DNA from 4 places in the Gordonia malaquae genome. Region 3 is predicted to be linked to each of the others. Evidence: riboswitches for the same ligand, from Rfam matches in the RefSeq annotation. Region 3 holds a riboswitch; each other region holds the start of a gene.
The links. A riboswitch is a leader RNA that binds a small molecule or an ion and turns the genes downstream of it on or off. The one in region 3 is predicted to bind cobalamin.
Positions count from the first base shown of each region.

Region 1: another riboswitch for cobalamin. It lies ahead of WFK36_RS20360 (ABC transporter substrate-binding protein); the one in region 3 lies ahead of WFK36_RS15125 (CbtB domain-containing protein).
Region 2: another riboswitch for cobalamin. It lies ahead of cobN (cobaltochelatase subunit CobN); the one in region 3 lies ahead of WFK36_RS15125 (CbtB domain-containing protein).
Region 4: another riboswitch for cobalamin. It lies ahead of WFK36_RS03460 (ABC transporter substrate-binding protein); the one in region 3 lies ahead of WFK36_RS15125 (CbtB domain-containing protein).

Region 1 covers NZ_JBBCUB010000007.1:68,249-72,983, forward strand. The annotation lists gene WFK36_RS20355 (prolyl oligopeptidase family serine peptidase) at 1-1,602, shown strand, start outside; cobalamin riboswitch at 1,634-1,758, shown strand; gene WFK36_RS20360 (ABC transporter substrate-binding protein) at 1,794-2,987, shown strand; gene WFK36_RS20365 (FecCD family ABC transporter permease) at 2,984-4,051, shown strand; gene WFK36_RS20370 (ABC transporter ATP-binding protein) at 4,048-4,735, shown strand, end outside.
Region 2 covers NZ_JBBCUB010000002.1:315,618-320,352, reverse strand. The annotation lists gene WFK36_RS08540 (HNH endonuclease signature motif containing protein) at 1-29, shown strand, start outside; gene cobG (precorrin-3B synthase) at 123-1,259, opposite strand; cobalamin riboswitch at 1,271-1,409, shown strand; gene cobN (cobaltochelatase subunit CobN) at 1,458-4,735, shown strand, end outside.
Region 3 covers NZ_JBBCUB010000004.1:147,809-152,543, forward strand. The annotation lists gene WFK36_RS15105 (serine hydrolase domain-containing protein) at 1-182, shown strand, start outside; gene WFK36_RS15110 (8-oxoguanine DNA glycosylase OGG fold protein) at 221-982, shown strand; gene WFK36_RS15115 (histidine phosphatase family protein) at 918-1,445, opposite strand; gene WFK36_RS15120 (CbtA family protein) at 1,445-2,254, opposite strand; gene WFK36_RS15125 (CbtB domain-containing protein) at 2,281-2,502, opposite strand; cobalamin riboswitch at 2,543-2,683, opposite strand; gene WFK36_RS15130 (ATP-dependent helicase) at 2,689-4,735, shown strand, end outside.
Region 4 covers NZ_JBBCUB010000001.1:701,092-705,826, reverse strand. The annotation lists gene WFK36_RS03465 (FecCD family ABC transporter permease) at 1-860, opposite strand, end outside; gene WFK36_RS03460 (ABC transporter substrate-binding protein) at 896-1,861, opposite strand; cobalamin riboswitch at 1,896-2,095, opposite strand; gene WFK36_RS03455 (CapA family protein) at 2,127-3,275, shown strand; gene WFK36_RS03450 (iron-containing redox enzyme family protein) at 3,158-4,279, opposite strand; gene WFK36_RS03445 (hypothetical protein) at 4,439-4,735, shown strand, end outside.

The sequences.
Region 1 (4,735 bases), on a different contig from region 3:
TTCGACATCCCGTCGCGAACGTGGGTCGACGACGGATTCGTGCTGCCGGAGAACAAATCGAATGTCGGTTGGATCGACCGGGACACCGTGTACGTGGGCACCGAGTTCGGCGAGCAGCCGGACGGTGCTGGATCGTGGACGTCGTCGGGGTACCCGCGCGTGGTGAAGCAGTGGACTCGCGGCACCGACCTCGCGTCGGCGACGACGGTGTTCACCGGTTCCGTCGACGACGTCGCGGTCGGCGCCTCGTTCGACCCGACGCCCGGCTTTCCGCGACACTTCGTGTACCGGTCGACAGACTTCTACAACGCCGAGCAGTTCGAACTCCGAGACGGTGAGCTGCGCACGGTGGACGTCCCGTCGGACGCCGACTTCTCGGTACGGCACGACGTGATGCTGGTGACCCCGAAGTCCGAGTGGACCGTCGACGGTGTGGCACGGCCGGCCGGAAGCCTGTTGGCGTTCGACTACGAGCGCTTCCTCGACGGCGACCGCACGCATACTGTGCTGTTCACGCCGGACACGCACACCAGCCTGGAGACGTACGCGATCACGGCGACACGACTGATCCTGGTGACGCTGCACGACGTCGCGACCCGGCTGCAGTCGATGGAGTTCGGCACGTGGACGCCGGCAGAGCTGCCGGGCGTCCCGGATCTCGCGACGGTCGGAGTGCTCGACACCGACGCCGATCACAGTGACGAGATCTGGATGTCGTCGAGCTCGTTCACGCAGTCCCCGACCCTGTTGTACGGCGACGCCGTGTCCGGGGTGGCTCCGATCAAGTCGTCGCCCGAGCGGTTCGACGCGTCGAATGTGAGCACCCAGCAGTTCTTCGCGACCTCGGACGACGGCACCCGGGTTCCGTACTTCGTGATCAAGCGCGACGACGTCGAGTCGGGCCCGACCCTGCTCTACGGCTACGGCGGCTTCGAGAACTCGCTGACACCGAGCTATCTGGCCGTGGCTGCGCGGAACTGGATCACGCGTGGCGGGATCTATGTGTACTCGAACATCCGCGGAGGCGGTGAGTACGGTCCGTCGTGGCACACCCAGGCGGTGAAGGCGGGACGTCATCTCGTGTACGAGGACTTCTCCTCGGTGGCTCGGGATCTCGTGGCACGAGGATTCACCACTCCCGCGACCCTGGCCGCGCAGGGCGGATCGAACGGCGGCCTGCTGATGGGCGTCATGGCGACCACGTACCCGGAGCTTTTCGGCGCGTTGGTCTGCCAGGTGCCTCTGATCGACATGCGGCGGTATCACCTCCTCCTGGCGGGAGCCTCGTGGATGGCCGAGTACGGCGACCCCGACGACCCGGCCGAGTGGGAGTACATCTCCGCGTACTCGCCGTACCAGCGGGTTCGCTCCGATGTCGACTACCCGCAGACGCTGGTCACCACCTCGACCCGCGACGACCGCGTGCATCCCGGTCATGCCCGGAAGTTCACCGCCGCACTCGAAGCCGCAGGCCAACCGGTCCGGTACTACGAGAACATCGAGGGCGGTCACGGCGGCGCGGCCGACAACAAGCAGGCGGCGTTCAAATCGGCCCTCGCCTACGAATTCCTCTGGCGCACTGTCGGCGCGACTGATCGCTGACCCTCCCACGGCGACTGCGTCGGAGATTCGGGGATCGTGTTACGTTTCATGGCGTCAACCAGCCTCGACGCGGGAAGTCGGTGTGAATCCGACGCGGTACCCGCCACTGTGACCGCTTCACGCGGCAGCCAGACCTCCGCTCGAGCTGATCTCGTCGTCGGGGCGGAGTGTCCCCGAGAGAGGCGGATGCCGTGCACCCGCATGTCCGCAAGGCCACCATCGCGTGTCTGCTCGTCATCGGATTGGCCGTCGCGGGCTGCTCCGAGTCGACGTCGAACGATGCGGGCGCTGCTCGCGACTGCATCACAGATTTCGACGCGAACACCGACTACTTCCCCGACAAGTCGACGATCTCCGACGCGTCGGGACTGGCGATCGAATACCACAAGTCGTACCAGGTCCTGACGGTCAAGGAACCGTCGCCAGGCGCGCGGCCCGTGTCGTACGTCCTGGTCCGCTGCGGTGCACCTGCGCCGAAGCTCGACGGAGCTCTCGCGGAGGCCCCGCAGGTTCAGGTGCCGATTCGCAGCATGTACTCGGGATCCACGACACATCTGCCCGCGATGGCGGCCCTCGGCGCCGCCGACACGGTGACCGGTGTGAGCTCCACCGACTACGTCTCCACCCCTGAGATCCGCGCACGGATCGACGAGGGCGACGTGGTCCAGTACGCCGACGCTGGTGTGCCCAACGTCGAGAAGGTGATCGCCGGACAGCCCGACGTCCTGGTGTCCGACGGCAACGAGGATCCGTCGTACGCGAAACTGCGGCAGGCGGGCGTCCCGGTCCTCGCCAACGCCGACTGGCTCGAGGCGAGTCCACTCGGTCGGGCCGAGTGGATCAAGTTCTTCGCCGCACTCACCGGTACCGAGACGAAGGCGGCCGACGTCTTCAGCACCATCAAGTCGGAGTACACCAAGGTGCAGCAGAAGACGACGAACGCACCGAAGACCGACGTGCTGCTCGGCGGCATCGAGAACGGCGCGTGGACGCTCGCCGCGGGCGGCAACTACTTCGGGCGGCTCGTCCGTGACGCGGGCGGCGACTACCCCTGGGCCGCGGACCCGTCGACCGGCTCGTTGCGTCTCTCGATCGAGTCCGTCATCGACAAGTCTCGAAACGCCGACGCGTGGCTCCTCTCCGACATGACCGTCGCGTCCCTCGCCGACCTGTACAAGCAGGACGAGCGGTACCGGGTGTTCGCACAACCGGCCAAGCGTGCGTGGAACGCGACGAAGGCGATGAGCGCGACCGGCGGAAACGACTACTGGGAGCGCGGCGTCCTCCGTCCCGACCTCGTACTGGCCGATCTCGCGGCGATCCTGCATCCAGACCTCTTCCCCGACCACAAGTTCGCGTTCTACCTCCAGCTCCCGCAGCAGTGACCACTCCCGTCACCGCCGACACGGTGAAGGCTCGCGGCACAGCCGAAAAGTGGACGGCGCTGATCGTCTTCGCCGTCGTGTCGGTGTTGGTGACGGCCGCGATCGGTGCGGTGATGATGCCGCTGTCCGACGTGGTGCACGTGTTGATCGGCGGCACTGCGTCGGATGCGGGCCATGACGCGATTCTGCGCCTGGTCCGGCTGCCGCGGATCGCGACGTCGGCGATCGCGGGCGCCGCTCTCGGCGTCGCCGGCCTGCAGATGCAGACGCTGTTCCGCAACGCGCTCGCCGACCCCTACATCCTCGGCGCCAACTCGGGAGCGAGTCTCGGAGTCGCGATCGTCGCTCTCGCAGGCGGCGCGGGCGGACCGGCGTTCGTCGGAGTCCTCGCCGGATGGGGTCGTCTCGGCATCGTTCTGGCCGCCGCGGCGGGCGCGGCGGCAGTGCTCGGCGTGATCCTGCTGATGGCCGTCTGGGTCCGCAACGCCGTCACGCTGCTGTTGATCGGCGTGATGCTCGGCTCGGTGACCGGCGCGCTCGTCGCGGTCCTCATCGTCTACGCCGATCCCACTTCGGTCCAGAAGTACATGATCTGGGGTCTCGGAACGTTCTCGTCGACGTCGTGGAGCGACATCCAGGTGGCGGCGCCGATTGTGGCGGTGACGATTCTGGTCGTGTTCTTCACCGTCCGACCGCTGAACGCCTTGCTCCTCGGCGAGGGCTACGCCCGCTCGATGGGCGTTGACCTTCGTGTCGCGCGAACCGTCACTCTGCTGTCGGCGGCCCTTCTCACCGGTGTCGTGACGGCGTTCTGCGGGCCGGTCGGATTCCTCGGCCTGGTGATTCCGCACCTGGTCCGGGGCCTGCTCCAAACCTCCGATCACCGGTCGTTGATTCCGGGGTGCGCGCTTGTCGGCGCGACCCTCGCCGTCTGGTGCGGCGCCCTCGCCGACCTCCCCGGCGATCACATGTCGCTGCCGCTGAACGCGGTGACCGCCCTCATCGGAGCACCCGTCGTCATCACCGTCCTGCTCCGCGGACGCGCACAGGGAGGTGCGGTGTGACCGGGCTCGAACTTCAGAAGCTGACCGTCGGGTATCGGGGACGGCGAGGCCGCACAGTCGCCTCGAACCTGTCCGCCGTGGCGGCGACGGGCCGCCTCACGTCGTTGATCGGGCCGAACGGTGCGGGCAAGTCGACACTGCTCCGGACCGTATGCGGTCTGCAGCCGCCCCTGGCGGGCTCGGCGGTCCTCGCCGACGGCACCGACGTCACGACGTTGAAGGCAGCCGGCCTGGCACGCCGCATCGCCGTCGTCACCACCGACACCGTCGATCCCGGCCGGCTCACGGCCCGGGAGGTCGCCTCCCTCGGCCGAACGCCGTACCTGTCCCCGACCGGACGACTCTCCGCCGACGACCGTCGCGTCACCGACCGCGCGTTGGACGCCGTCCGAGCGACGGATCTGGCCGACCGACCGTTCCACGACCTGTCCGACGGTGAACGGCAGCGTGTGCTCGCCGCGCGAGCTCTCGCACAGGAGCCGGAACTGCTCGTCCTCGATGAGCCGACATCGCATCTGGACGCGCCGTCACGCGTCGAGTTCCTCGATCTCCTCGCGACGTTGGCCCGCGAGCAGGGCATCGCCGTCCTCATGTCGTCGCACGAACTGGAACTCGTCATGCGCCTCTCCGACGAGGTGTGGCTGCTGCGCGGTGACGGGACCATGACAACCGGCACGCCTGCGG
Region 2 (4,735 bases), on a different contig from region 3:
CGAGCGCAGTCAAGACGCCCCCGTTCTGACCGAACACGGTTGAGGTTCGGTTCGTCGACACAATCTCGACTGCGCTCGACAATCAACTGCGCTCAACAAACGACAGGGCGCGACAGAAGGAGCTAGTCGACACGTCGAAGGGTGCCGTCGGCGGATGCGAGGACGCGGATATGGCTCCGAGCCGGAGATCCGCAGCCGTGATCACATCCAATCCAGTGTCCATGCGGCGGTGCATCGGCGTCCGGGTCGAGGTCCGCGACGTGATCGCGCAAGGCGGTCCGGACATCGGCGGCCGACTTCGCACAGCCGGGTGATCCTGTGCACGCGGTGAGCGTGGTCCAGGGGGAGCGGGAGTCGAAGATGAAACCCAGGGGAGCCAGCACTCGGACGACGGTTTCGGCGACCGCTTCGTCGAGGTCACCGATCAAGATCTCGCGTTCGGTCGTGATCGACACATGCACTCCGATCGCGGCCGCGTATCGCGCTTGTTCGGCGCTGAGGTTGCCGAACGGCACAACTGCACCGAGCATCACGCGGCCGTCGGTCTGGTCGAACCATCCGACACGGGGTTCGGGATGACGTGACACCGGCAGCGGCCCCTCGGCCGATGCCCCGAGGGTGGAGAACAACGTGGTACGACGGTCCTCGTCGAGGTCGGAGATCCGCCACGCACCGTCGGCGACGTCGAGGAACGCCCGAGCGACCGCGACCATCTGATCGGGAAGATCGCGCAGCGGTACCGGTCCGATGACGTGTGAGCCGCCGATCACGACGACGGCGTGGTCCGAGTCGACCGCGACACCCGCGACGTCCGTCGTCCTGGCGAGGACGTCGCCGCGTCCGTCGTCCAAGCCGAACCAGAACCGGCCCGACAGGACCGCCGACCAGTCAGCGGCCACCAGGGCGTCGACGAGTGCATCCGCGAAAGGCCGCAGGTCGGCGAGCCCGCCGACCCTGCCGCTGAACGGAGAGACGATCACGTTGCGGACCCTGTCATGGGCCGAGTCCGACGCGAGGCCCGCCGCGATCACGGCCTCCGCGAACGCCGCGACATCGTTCTCTGCGATCCCCCTGACCTGGAGGTTTCCGCGGACCGTCAGTTCGATGGTGCCGTCTCCGAACTCGTCAGCCGCCAGCGCGAGGGCGTCGAGAGCTTCGGACGCGATCACGCCGCCCGGCACCCGAATCCGGGCCAACGCGCCGTCGGCGGCCTGGTGGGTCCGGAAGACACCGGGGCAGCGGTCTGCGGGAATGCTCACCCGTTCAGCCTAGTTGTCGCCGGGCTGGCTACGATTGGCGGCGAACTCGATGTGGAAGCCGGTGTGAAACCGGCGCGGTCGCGCCACTGTGAGGACCCGGTGTTCATTCGCCGGTCCGAGCCAGACCCACGTCGTCAGGCCGAGAAGCCTCGGCCGTCCCCACGATGCCGGGCGCGTATTCCCGGCGAGGAGTACGCCGTGATCACGCTGCTGTCCACGTCCGACACCGATCTGCGCACCGCCGCCACCTGCGGCGCCGACTACCGGGTGGCGAACCCGAGCCGCATCCTGCTCGACGAGATCCCCGCCCTCATCGACGGCGCCGATCTCGTCGTCGTCCGAATCCTGGGTGGTCGACGGGCGTGGGAAGAGGGGCTGGACGCCGTCTTTGCCCAGCAGGTTCCGGTGATCGTCCTGTCCGGTGAACTCAATCCCGACCCGGACCTGATGGCCATGTCGACGGTTCCGACAGGCGTCGCCGCTCAGGCCCACAGCTACTTCGTCGCAGGCGGTCACGCGAACCTCGCCGCCGTGCACGACTTCCTGTCCGACACCGTGCTGCTCACCGGTCTCGGCTTCGCTCCTCCCGTCGAGACTCCCGCCTGGGGAGTCCTGGAACGCACCCCGTCCGGCCGGTCAAGCGACTCTTCCGGCCGATCAAGCGAGTCTTCCGACCGGTCGAGCGAGTCTTCCGGTTCATCGAGCGCAGTCGACACGCGCGTCGGCGTCCTGTACTACCGCGCCCAGCACCTCGCTGGAAACACCGAGTACGTCGACACCCTGTGCACCGCGATCGAGAACCACGGCGGGCAAGCAGAAGCGGTGTTCTGCGCCTCGCTGCGTGCCGCCGACGACGAACTGATCGCACATCTCGGCACCTTCGACGCATTGATCGTGACTGTGCTCGCGGCAGGCGGCACCACGCCGGCCACGGCGGGCGCAGGCGGAGACGACGAAGCATGGAACGTCGAACGTCTTGCGGCTCTGGACATTCCGATCCTGCAGGGGCTGTGCCTCACATCGTCGCGTGACGATTGGGAGTCCCAGGACGACGGGGTGTCGCCGCTCGACGTCGCTAGCCAGGTCGCGGTACCCGAGTTCGACGGCCGGATCATCACCGTGCCGTTCTCGTTCAAGGAGTTCGACGAGAACGGTCTGCCGTTCTACGCGCCCGACGTCGAGCGCTGCGCGCGCGTCGCAGGAATCGCCGTCCGGCACGCTCGGCTGCGTCACCTCCCCGCGACGGAGCGCCGCATCGCGCTGCTGTTGTCGGCCTACCCGACGAAGCATGCACGAATCGGCAACGCCGTCGGCCTCGACACCCCGCGCAGCCTCGTTCATCTGCTGAGGGCGCTCGGCGACGCCGGTTACCAGGTCGCCGGCGACGTGCCGGGCCTCGGCGCGACCCCGGATGCCGACGATCCCGATGCACTGATGCACGCACTGATCGACGCCGGAGGCCAGGACGCCGACTGGCTCACAGAGGAGGCACTGGCGGCCAATCCGATCCGGGTGGGCGCGGCCGACTACACCCGCTGGTTCCAGACGCTGCCCGACGGTCTCCGCGGAGCGGTCATCGAGCATTGGGGACCGCCACCCGGCGAGCTCTTCGTCGACCGGTCGGCGAATCCGGACGGCGACATCGTGATCGCCGCCATGACGTTCGGGAACATCGTGCTCCTGGTTCAACCGCCCCGCGGGTTCGGCGAGAACCCCGTCGCGATCTACCACGATCCGGACCTGCCGCCGAGTCACCACTACCTGGCGAGTTACCGCTGGCTCGCATCGCGGGCCGACACCGACGGGTGGGGTTTCGGAGCCGATGCCGTCGTCCACGTCGGCAAACACGGCAACCTGGAGTGGCTGCCCGGTAAGACCCTCGGGATGTCGGCGGACTGCGGCACCGATGCTGCGCTGGGCGATCTTCCGCTGATCTACCCATTCCTGGTCAACGACCCCGGCGAGGGCACGCAGGCCAAGCGTCGAGCGCACGCTGTCCTCGTCGACCACCTGATTCCGCCGATGGCCCGGGCCGAGTCGTACGGCGACATCTCCCGCCTCGAGCAGCTTCTCGACGAGCACGCGAACATCTCGGCACTCGATCCGGGCAAGCTGCCAGCCATCCGACAGCAGATCTGGACCCTCCTGACCGCAGCGAAGATGGACGCCGACCTGGGCCTCGCGGAACGGCCGGAGGAGGACGTGTTCGACGACATGCTCCTGCACGTCGACGGATGGCTGTGCGAGATCAAGGATGCCGCGATCCGCGACGGTCTCCACGTGCTCGGCCAGGCGCCGGACGCCGAGACCGAAGTGGACCTGGTCCTCGCCATGCTCCGGGCCCGTCAGCTGTGGGGTGGTTCGCAGAGCCTGCCGGGCCTGCGCGAAGCACTCGGTCTGGTCGAGAACGACTCGTCGCGCGGCGACGTCGATCGTGTGGAGCAGATCGCTCGCGACCTCGTGTCGACATGCGCCGACGACGACTGGTCGACGGAGGCCGTCGCCGCTGCGGCGGCCGATCATCCGGACGAGGTGGGAGAGATCCTCACGTTCGCCGCCACCGAGGTGGTTCCACGGCTGCGTCAGACGAGTCGCGAGATCGACCAGGTGCTCCACGCGCTCGACGGCGGTTTCATCGAGGCCGGGCCGAGCGGCTCCCCGCTTCGCGGTCTAATCAACGTGCTCCCGACGGGTCGCAACTTCTACTCCGTCGACCCCAAAGCGGTCCCGTCGCAGTTGGCTTTCGAGACCGGCCGCGCGATGGCCGACTCGCTCGTCGAACGGTACCTCGCCGATCACGGCGAGTATCCGGCGTCAGTGGGACTGTCGGTCTGGGGAACCAGCGCGATGCGGACCTCGGGCGACGACGTCGGCGAGATCCTCGCGCTCCTCGGTGTGGCACCCGTGTGGGATGAGATGTCTCGCCGCATCACAGGTGTCGAATTGGTCCCGCTCGCTGAGCTGGGCCGCCCGCGCATCGATGTGACGATCCGCATCTCCGGGTTCTTCCGCGACGCCTTCTCACATGTGGTCACCATGCTCGACGACGCCGTGCGCCTCGCCGCCGACGCCGACGAGCCGGACTCCGACAACTTCGTGGCTGCCCATGCTCGGGCGGCGCTCGCCGAGCACGGCGACGCGCGACGCGCGACGACTCGCGTGTTCGGCTCTCGGCCGGGCACGTACGGGGCTGGACTCCTGCAGTTGATCGATTCGAAGCAGTGGCGGACCGATGACGACCTCGCGGCCGTCTACACCGAGTGGGGAGGCTACGCGTACGGCCGCGAACTCGACGGTGTCGCCGCGGTCGACGACATGCGTGCGGCGTACCGCAGGATCGCCGTCGCCGCGAAGAACACCGACACCCGAGAGCACGACATCGCCGACTCCGACGACTACTTCCAGTTCCATGGAGGGATGATCGCCACCGTCCGATCGCTCACCGGATCGAACCCGGAGGCCTACATCGGTGACTC
Region 3 (4,735 bases):
CGTTCGGCCGTCGCGCACCCGAAGCGTTCGGACACACCGGCCTCACGCACGTCGCAATGTGGGCCGACCCGAAACGCGAACTGTCCGTGGCCGTCATCGGCAGCGGCAAGACGCTCTCCGACGACGGCGGCCGCTACCGTGCCCTGATCAACACGATCGCCGCGTCCTTCCCCGCTGACTGAGGACAGGAATTGTCGTACGTGTGTGCGATGCTCGCGGCATGAATCGAGGTGACGAGATACTGGTGGTGCCGAAGGACTGCGTCCTCTGGTCTCATCACCAGCCGTATGCGGAAGCTGTGTTGGAAGACTACACGACGGTTGATCTCGACCAATGGAACAATCGACTGGCGAGGCTCCGCATCCCCGCCCGCGTGTACGCGACCGATGCCGACGGCGCACAGATCGAGTCCGGCGTCGGACACATCCGGCGCGGAGACCTCGAGGCCACGAGCACCCGGCTCGATCTCGGTCCCGAACCGACACTCAACCGTCTGTACCTGTGCGCTGCGTGGCTTCGGTCGCACGACGGTCGCGGAGGCCTCCGGCGGTTTCCCGACGTCCGCGATCCACACGACACGTCACGTCCGTTCGACATGATCGCCCGAGCACTCGACGCCTGTGAGCGAGTCCCGACGCTCGTCGAGACGGGCGCATTCCGCAACTGGTCGGGGTGGCCTGTCGCACCGGGTGTAGGCCACTCGCTGATGTCCCTGTACGGATGGGCGATCCACGGTCCGGGGCCGGACCGCCCACAGTTGCTCGACACCTATTCGGCGGCGAGCCTGGTCCGCTATGGCTGGATGGTCGGCGCGGGCGCCTCGCAGTTCTCGGTGCGCAGCTACGCGAGATACTCGAACCTCATTCACCGCTGGGCCGGGCAGGCGGGGACCAAACCCGAGATCGTCGAGCTGTGGCTCAATCGCGACTGGCAGCGACGTCTCGGTCGGACAGCTCTGCGGGGCGAACCGTCGTTGTGGTGAACGCCGACCCCGGCCGGATCGACACCTCGAAGTACGCACCGGGCGACACAGCCGCGAGCGCCTGCGCGACAGGCGACGCCACCACGACAAGCCCGTCGAACCCCTCTGTCGCGGAGACTACTCGGTCGACGAACTCGGTGATCGTCTCCCCACCGTGAGGGCGCGCGTCGGGGTCGGTGAACCACGCTTCCAGTTCGTCGGCAGGAACGTCCTGCGGTTCCACGCCGAGCCACCGTGCGATGTCCACGGTCGCCAACGACGGGTCCGGCTCGACGTTGATTCCCAGGATCCTGGCGGTCTCGCGAACCGACGTCTCCGGTCCCACACGCACTCCCCGGGGAACCACGATGTCGAGGCTCTCGATGTCACGTCGGCCTCGCTCGTCGAGCGGGTCGGTCTCGCCGCCGAACCGAACGGCACGATTGGGTGCGGTCCGGCCGGCGACGATCACGGTGAGCGGCATCAGGCCTGCACTGACTCCAAACGCTGCGCGGAGGCGGCCGTGCGGCGCATCATCAGCCCGATGAGACCCACGAACACCACTGTCAGCACCGCCCAGAGCAGAACCTGGTTGGCGATGGCGTACACGCGATAGTCCGCGATCACTTGGCCGGGGAATCCCGGTGCCACGATTCGATCGCCGTCCATGACGGGTCCGGGGACCTCGTGGAAGCTCGGCAGCAGAGCGCTGGTGACCGTCACGCCGATCAGGTAGGCGACCGCCGCCGACACTCCGGCCTGCAGCCCACCGATCCTGTCCGACAGCCACACCGCGAGCACGACCGCTGCGACGGCCAGCACGATCGAGATCAGCGTCAATGTCAGATATGAGCTGGACCGTGCCCCGATGGTGTCCTCCTCCCCGACCGCAGGCGGATTGGGCGGGTACACGAAGAACGGCACGCCGATGACGGCGACGAACGCGACGCCACCGAGTGACGCTGCGAGGGTGCGCGGGTCGGCCTCCGGCCTGCGTCGGCCGATGATCGCCCACGCCACCGTGAATGCGACAGCGAACAGCGCGCCGATCGCTACCGCGAAGACGACCGTGCCGACTCCGGCTCCGATGTTCTCCTGCACGGAGCGACTGAACAGTTCGTGACCGTGGTCGTGCGCTCCGCCTGCGAGTTCGGATTCCGCGTGGGATCGAATGTCCTCGTAGTCGATGGCCTCGGCTACCCGCGGTTCGATGAAGATCCGCGCAAAGATGAAGCTGACGATTCCGGCGACCAGACCGCTGAGCAGTCCGGCGCCGATGAAAGTGCGTTCCATTTTCTCTTGTTCTCCCGGTCCGTTGATCAGTGGCAGGGGAAGCCGAGGAAATGACGCGCGTCGTGCACGAACTCGTGGACGTGGGTGTCGCTGCCGAAGACGGAGACGGCGCCCTGGTCGTAGCCGAGGAAGTAGTACGCGAGAGATGCGACCAGCACCGTTGCGGTGAGGGTGAGTGCCGCCGAAGCCGCGGAGAGGTCCGGGAGCGCGAGAGCTCGCGGTGCCGTCTGTGCCGATGAAACGGTCATGGGAATCTATTCCTGTCCTGCGGATTTCGCGTCCGCCCAATGGATATGCACACCCGGGGCGACATCTGACTCGCCAGCCCCTCACGGGTCCGACTCACAGTGGCGCGACCGTTTCGGATTCTCACCGAATTCCCGCACCGGGATTTCGGCAGCGTACCGCGCCTCGGACGCGGAGTTGTCGGTGGCATGGGATTCAATGGAGTCGTGGCCACACGCGCAGCCGTTCTTCAGCGCATGCAGCCGGCGACCCGAGAGTGGTTCACCGGTGCTTTCGCCGCGCCGACGCCCGTTCAGCTCGGAGCATGGGACTCCATCTCGAAAGGCGATGACACGCTGGTCATCGCACCGACCGGCTCCGGCAAGACCCTCGCCGCGTTCCTGTGGGCCATCGACTCCCTCACACAGAACTCCGGATCTCCACGATCGGGAGTGAGCGTCTTGTACATCTCGCCGTTGAAGGCCCTCGGCGTGGACGTCGAACGCAACCTCGCCGCACCTCTGACCGGTATCGCGCACACCGCGGCACGCATGGGTGTCGAGCCGCCGCACGTCACGGTCGGCGTCCGGTCCGGCGACACGTCGACTGCCGATCGACGGGCCCTGCAACGCACGCCTCCAGACATCTTGATCACCACACCCGAGTCGCTGTACCTGATGTTGACCTCATCGGCGCGCGAGACGCTGACGTCGGTGCAGACGGTGATCATCGACGAAGTGCACGCCGTCGCGTCCACCAAACGCGGTACCCACCTCGCATTGTCGTTGGAACGACTCGACGACCTGCTCTCCTCGCGCGCACAGCGGATCGGGCTGTCGGCCACCGTCCGCCCAGAGGAGCGTGTCGCCGAGTTCCTGTCCGGGTCGGCACCATGCACAATCGTCAAACCGCCCGCCGCGAAGACGTTCGACCTGCGCGTCGAGGTCCCCGTCGACGACATGGCGAACATCCCGGCACCGCCGTCGGCCGGTGACCTCGACGGTCTGGACGATGCGTTCTCCCCCACCGCCGGGTCGCTGTGGCCGTTCATCGAGGAGTCGATCGTCGACGAGATCGAACGCAACCGGTCGACGATCGTGTTCGCGAACTCCAGGCGCCTGGCCGAACGACTCACTGCTCGCCTCAATGAGATCGCCGCGGCGAGAGCAGGCGACCCGGTGGATCTCGATGCGGCGAACCCCCAGGTCCCGGGCGGTATGCCGTCGATGGTGTCGACGTCTGGATCCACCCGCGGCGCGTCCCCGGTACTCGCTCGGGCACACCACGGCTCGGTCAGCAAGGACCAACGTGCGGCCATCGAGGACGACCTCAAGTCGGGCCGCCTCCGCTGTGTCGTGGCGACCAGCTCCCTGGAGTTGGGCATCGACATGGGTGCTGTCGACCTGGTGGTCCAGGTGGAGGCGCCGCCGTCGGTCGCGTCCGGGCTGCAGCGCATCGGCCGCGCAGGTCACCAGGTCGGCGAGATCAGCAAGGGTGTGCTGTACCCCAAGCACCGGACCGACCTGATCCACTGCACGGTCACCGTGGACAGGATGGGCCGCGGACAGATCGAGTCGCTCGCGGTGCCGACGAACCCGCTCGACATCCTCGCGCAGCAGACGATCGCCGCGACCGCCGCGGGCGACGTGAGCGTCGACGACTGGTTCACGACCGTCCGCCGTGCGATGCCGTACAAGAGCCTCACCCGCGACGTGTTCGACGCGGTCCTCGACCTCATCTCGGGTCGCTACCCGTCAGACGAGTTCGCCGAACTCCGTCCACGGGTCGACTACGACCGATCCACCGGCGTCCTCACCGCCCGCCGGGGCACCCTCCGCCTCGCCGTCACCTCCGGCGGAACCATCCCCGACCGCGGCCTCTTCGGGGTGTTCCTCACCGGCTCGTCCGACAACGGACAGCTGCGCCGAGTCGGCGAGCTCGACGAGGAGATGGTCTACGAGTCGCGGGTCGGCGACGTGTTCGCACTCGGCGCCTCGAGTTGGCGGATCGAGGAGATCACCCACGACCGAGTCCTCGTCTCCCCGGCGTTCGGCCAGCCGGGGCGACTCCCGTTCTGGATCGGCGACGCGCAGGGCCGTCCCGCCGAACTCGGCGAGGCGATCGGCAAGTTCGTCGGACAGGTGTCCGACGACGCCAAACTGTCGGCACAAGCGGACCGGCTAGGGCTGACGGCGCGTGCCCGCGACAACCTGTCGGCACTGCTCACCGAACAGAAGCAGGCCACCGGGGCGTTGC
Region 4 (4,735 bases), on a different contig from region 3:
ACCAGCAGCACCACGGGCAGCAACCGCACGTGCAGAGGCCCGACGATCATCCGCGCCGCGTGCGGCACCACCAAACCGACGAATCCGATGATCCCGCTGTGCGCCACCATCACCGCGGTGCAGACCGACACGATCGAGTACAGCAGCCACCTGGTGGCGGTGACGTTGACACCGAGCGACGTGGCACTGCGCTCACCGAATGCGAACGCATCGAGGGTTCTCGACACCAGCACGATCACCGCGGCGGCGACCAGGACCACGGTCAGGAGCAGCGGCATCGTCGACCAGCGTGCACCGGCCAGCGATCCGAGTGTCCAGCGCATGACCCGATCCGCGGCTCCAGTGTCGGCCCGCAGAATCATGATCGCGCTGAGGGCCGCGCCGGCTTGGGCGACGGCGACACCCGCCAGGATCAACCGGCCCGGCAGCAACGCGCCGGTCCGAGTGGTCGCGATCGCGAACACGGTGAGCAACGCCAGCATCGCTCCAGCGAATGCCGCGACCGACACCGCCGGACCGCCTGCCAGCCCGGCGACAGTGGTTCCGAGCGTGAGGACGGCCGTGGCGCCCACAGACGCCCCGGACGCGAGTCCGAGAATGTACGGATCGGCGAGGACGTTGCCCGTCAACGACTGCAGGACGGCCCCGCACAATGCCAGCCCGGCCCCCACCACCGCGCCCTCGACCACGCGGGGCAGACGCAGATCCACCACGATGTAGGCGGTGTTCGCATCAACACCCGACCCGATCCCGAACTGGCCCGCGACGGCTCGATACACCTCGCCGAGTCCGATGTCGGCCGAACCCGCGAACACCCCGACGCCCATGCTCACCACGAGCAGAACTGTCAGACCGACCATCCAGCCGAGGTAGGCCGAAGCCGATCTCGTGACGGTCAGCGCTTCGCCAACTGTTCGGACACGGTCACCGCCCCGTCGATGAGGCGGGGTCCCGGTGTGCTCGTCGAGAACGGCAGCACGACGAAAGACCCGGCCTTGACTGCCTTCAGATTCTTCAACACCGGATCGTTCTCCAGGTAGGTCCGCTTGGCCTGTGCCGTGTCCCACGAGGCGTCGGCCAGCACGATCACGTCCGGATCCGCCCGAACGACGCTCTCCCAATCCCCGTCGGCCCAGTTGCCGTCGATGCCAGCGAACACGTTTCGGGCGCCGACCGCGTCGATGATCAACTGCGGGCCGCCCTTCCCACCGCCGACGTAGGGCGTGGTGGTTCCACTGTCGTACCAGAAGATCGACTTGCCACGCCCGGCCGCTGACGCCTCGACGGCCGCGAGTTCGTCACGCATCCGTTCGTTGACCGCGTCTGCCTCATCCGTGCGGCCGAACAGCACACCGTTGTCGGAGGTCTCGCCGGCGATCGCATCCCACGACGACTCGGCACGCTTGGTCTTGTCGTTGCACGCGAACGGCGACACGTAGGTGGCGATGCCCAGAGCGTCCAACTCGTCCTGGCTGCCGAGAGCCTTCTCGTCGAACGCCGTGCCGTACGACGCGAGGAGCAGATCGGGCTTACGCGTGATCACGGTCTCGCGGTCCGGGAACTCCTTCGCGAGCACTGGAATCTTGTTGTAGGCCTGCTCCCACTGCGGCGCGATCGTGTCGTCGAGATATGCGGTGCCTATCAGCTGTTCACCTGCACCGATCGACAGGGCGGTCTCGGTCGCTCCTTGGTTCAACGTGATCGCGGCCTTCGCCGAGGCGCTCAACGACACTGTCCGGCCGCAGTTCTGCACGGTGATCGCGCCCGACGTCGTCTCGTCACCGCCGTTCGTGCTTGTGCAGCCGGCCAACAACAACGACATCGCGGCGATCGAGGCGCCGACTGTGAAACGGGTACGCAAAGTACGCCCGCCTTCCATTACTCGTGGAAAACCTATTCGGGGGTCGGTCACGGCCGGTCTCCTGGCTCAACAGGGTCTACCGGCGGAACAACCTTCCCGGGCGCTGCCCAGTGGCTGAAGACGTTGACTTCTCGGTCCCGCCGGACCTGCTCACAGTGGCGAGTACCGCGCCGGTTTCTCACCGGACTTCCCGAACACCGTGACGTCGGAGTGATCGTACCCGAGTTACACCGTTCGACGGCTTGCAGCGGTCTGCGCAACCGGGTTGGATGTTCGGGTGCGATCGGGACGAATCGGCTTCTGTGCCGTGATGATGACGGCCGTGTCAGCCGTCGGCGGAAGCGCCGCTCCGCTGATGTTGCAGTCGGTCGACAGCGCGGCGTTCGCAGCCGAGACATCCCCTGTCCCGACCGAGCAGAACGTTCCGAGCACCAGGACCATCACGATCAGCTGGGTCGGTGACAACATCCTCGGCACCGACAAGGATTTCGGCGGGGGCACCCTCCCCGAACTGTGGGCCCGCGCAGGCAAGTCTCCCGACTACTTCTTCCAGAACGTGAAACGTTACTTCACCGCGGACGATCTGACCGTGGCGAACTTCGAGGTCGCCCTCACCGGCGAGCGCCGCGAGCGGTACAAGGGCGACGGTGAGACCTACCACTTCTACGGCGACCCCGCGGTCGCCGAGTCGCTGCCCGCCGCCGGGATCGACGTCGTCACATTGGCCAACAATCACACCTTCGACTACGGCCAGGCGGGCTTCGACGACACCACTCGCGCGTTGGACGCCGTCGGCGTCGATTACGTCGGAACCGGCCACGAGTCGGAGGGCTCGACGTACGACTTCCGCGTGATCCGCGATGTGAAGGGTGTCCGGGTCGGACTCGTCGGCTATCAAGCCTGGGCCGACACCGTGCCATTCCGTGCCAAAGTCCGCACCGACTTCTCAACCCTCCGGGCGGAGGGTGCACAGGTGGTGATCCCGTTCTTTCATTGGGGAATCGAGGCGGAGAATCGGCCGTACGAGGTGCAGACCTCACTCGCCGAGTTCGCGATCGATCAGGGCGCCGACGCCGTCATCGGCACACATCCGCACGTGCTCCAGTCGATGTCGACGTACAAGGGCAAGTTGATCGCCTACTCGCTCGGCAACTTCTCATTCGGCGGCAACACCAACCCGTCCGACAAGCGCACCATGATCCTGCAGACTCGCCTCACCGTCACCGGCGAGCGAGTGTCGGGATCGGAGTACCGGGTGATCCCGACCCGCCTGTCGCGCGACGCCGGATTCAACGACTACGTGCCGACGCCGTACCGCGGTGCCGAGAAGGCCGAGACGCTGGAGTTCATCAACGAGATCTCCCCCGACCTGCACGGTCGGATCGGAACCAGGTTCCGACCCGTGGAGTCCTGACCCATCAGAGGCTCGCCCGTCTCCCACGCGGTGGTGAAGGCGGCGTCCAGACGGTTCTCCACCACCTGCAACGCTCTGATCCCGAACAGCACGTCGTCGTGCAGGGACGGCTCGTCCGCGAGCAGGGAGGCGACCACCTCGTCTCGCATGACGATTTCGTGGACGGCATCGGCCTCGACGTGCTCGCGGTAGAAACATCGTGCGGGTTCGGGGGCGTCGATCCGGTCGAGTCCGGCGAGCAGCCAGGCCGATCCCACCGGCGACGTCACCTCGGTGGCCGCGAAATGTCCGACCGTCGCGCCGCGCCGTGAACGACGAAGCCCCAGGCACGACATCAGATTGACCGGTGCCAGAACCACCGCCGGGGCCGCGTCCAGATACGCCAGGTAGCCGTCGTCGAGGTTCATCGACGACAACAGTTCGGCGAACAGTTCCTGATGCACGCGTTCGCCTCGACCGGCTCCGTACTCGTCGTACTCCACCGCGACGAACGCCGCCTTCGCCGTACGACTCAGTCGCGGGATCGCCCACGCGTGCGGGTCCGCCTCCTTCAGGTGATACATGGAGCGAGCCGCGAAATAGTCGTTGAACTCGTCCTCGGTGCCGTGCCTCTTCAAGTGCGCGGTCACGCCCGACGGCACAGCACGCGCCAGGGCGCCCAACTGATCGTCCGCAGATCCCTCACCGAGGAGCTGAGCCGCCTCATCGGCGACCGCGTCGAGGAACATGTCCTCCAGACGGGTTCGCGCACTGATGACGGCGGGATCCCACTCACAGTCTCGTCCTGCGTCGGACCACCCACGATAGTGCAGTTCGTGGCATACGAGGAGCGCGAGCTGAACGTCCTCACCCCATGGATCGAGGTCGTCCGGGACATCGATCGCCGTCGGCGCATCGCCTGTCGATGCACGAACCGCATTCACGATGCGCTTCGACACCGGGCCGCGAGAATCGGGCAGCGAACGTTGAGCGCGGCGTGTCGGTGTCTGGGTCTGTCGAGTCACGATTGGTCACCTGCCTGTGGTTTCGGGAGCCGGACCGCCGATGACCGGGTACCCGGTCGTGCGGGGCTCCAAACCAGGATTGACTCCGGCTCGTTCCGGGTACCCCAGGATCACCACAGTTTCGCACCGACGAGCGCCGCACGAACGCAAGGAGGTTCCATGAGAGACACCGCGCTGCTTCACCGCTCCGGAGTTGTCGTATCCGGGGAGGCCGTCGTCGACGCCGACCACCTCCCGATCCGCTCGGGACCGGTCACGGTCCGCCTGTCCAAGGCTCTCGGGCTCCCCGGGTTGCTGCCCGACACTGTCGGGGCCGCACTACGATTCCCCTCGGTCGGCTGGGACCTGGTGATGTCCGGGCCCGAACGACGGATCGCGGGGATTCCGGTGATGCGGCCCGCGCTCCACTGGAACGAGGTCCCGCTGACGGCACACGGACAGTTCCGATACCGCGGC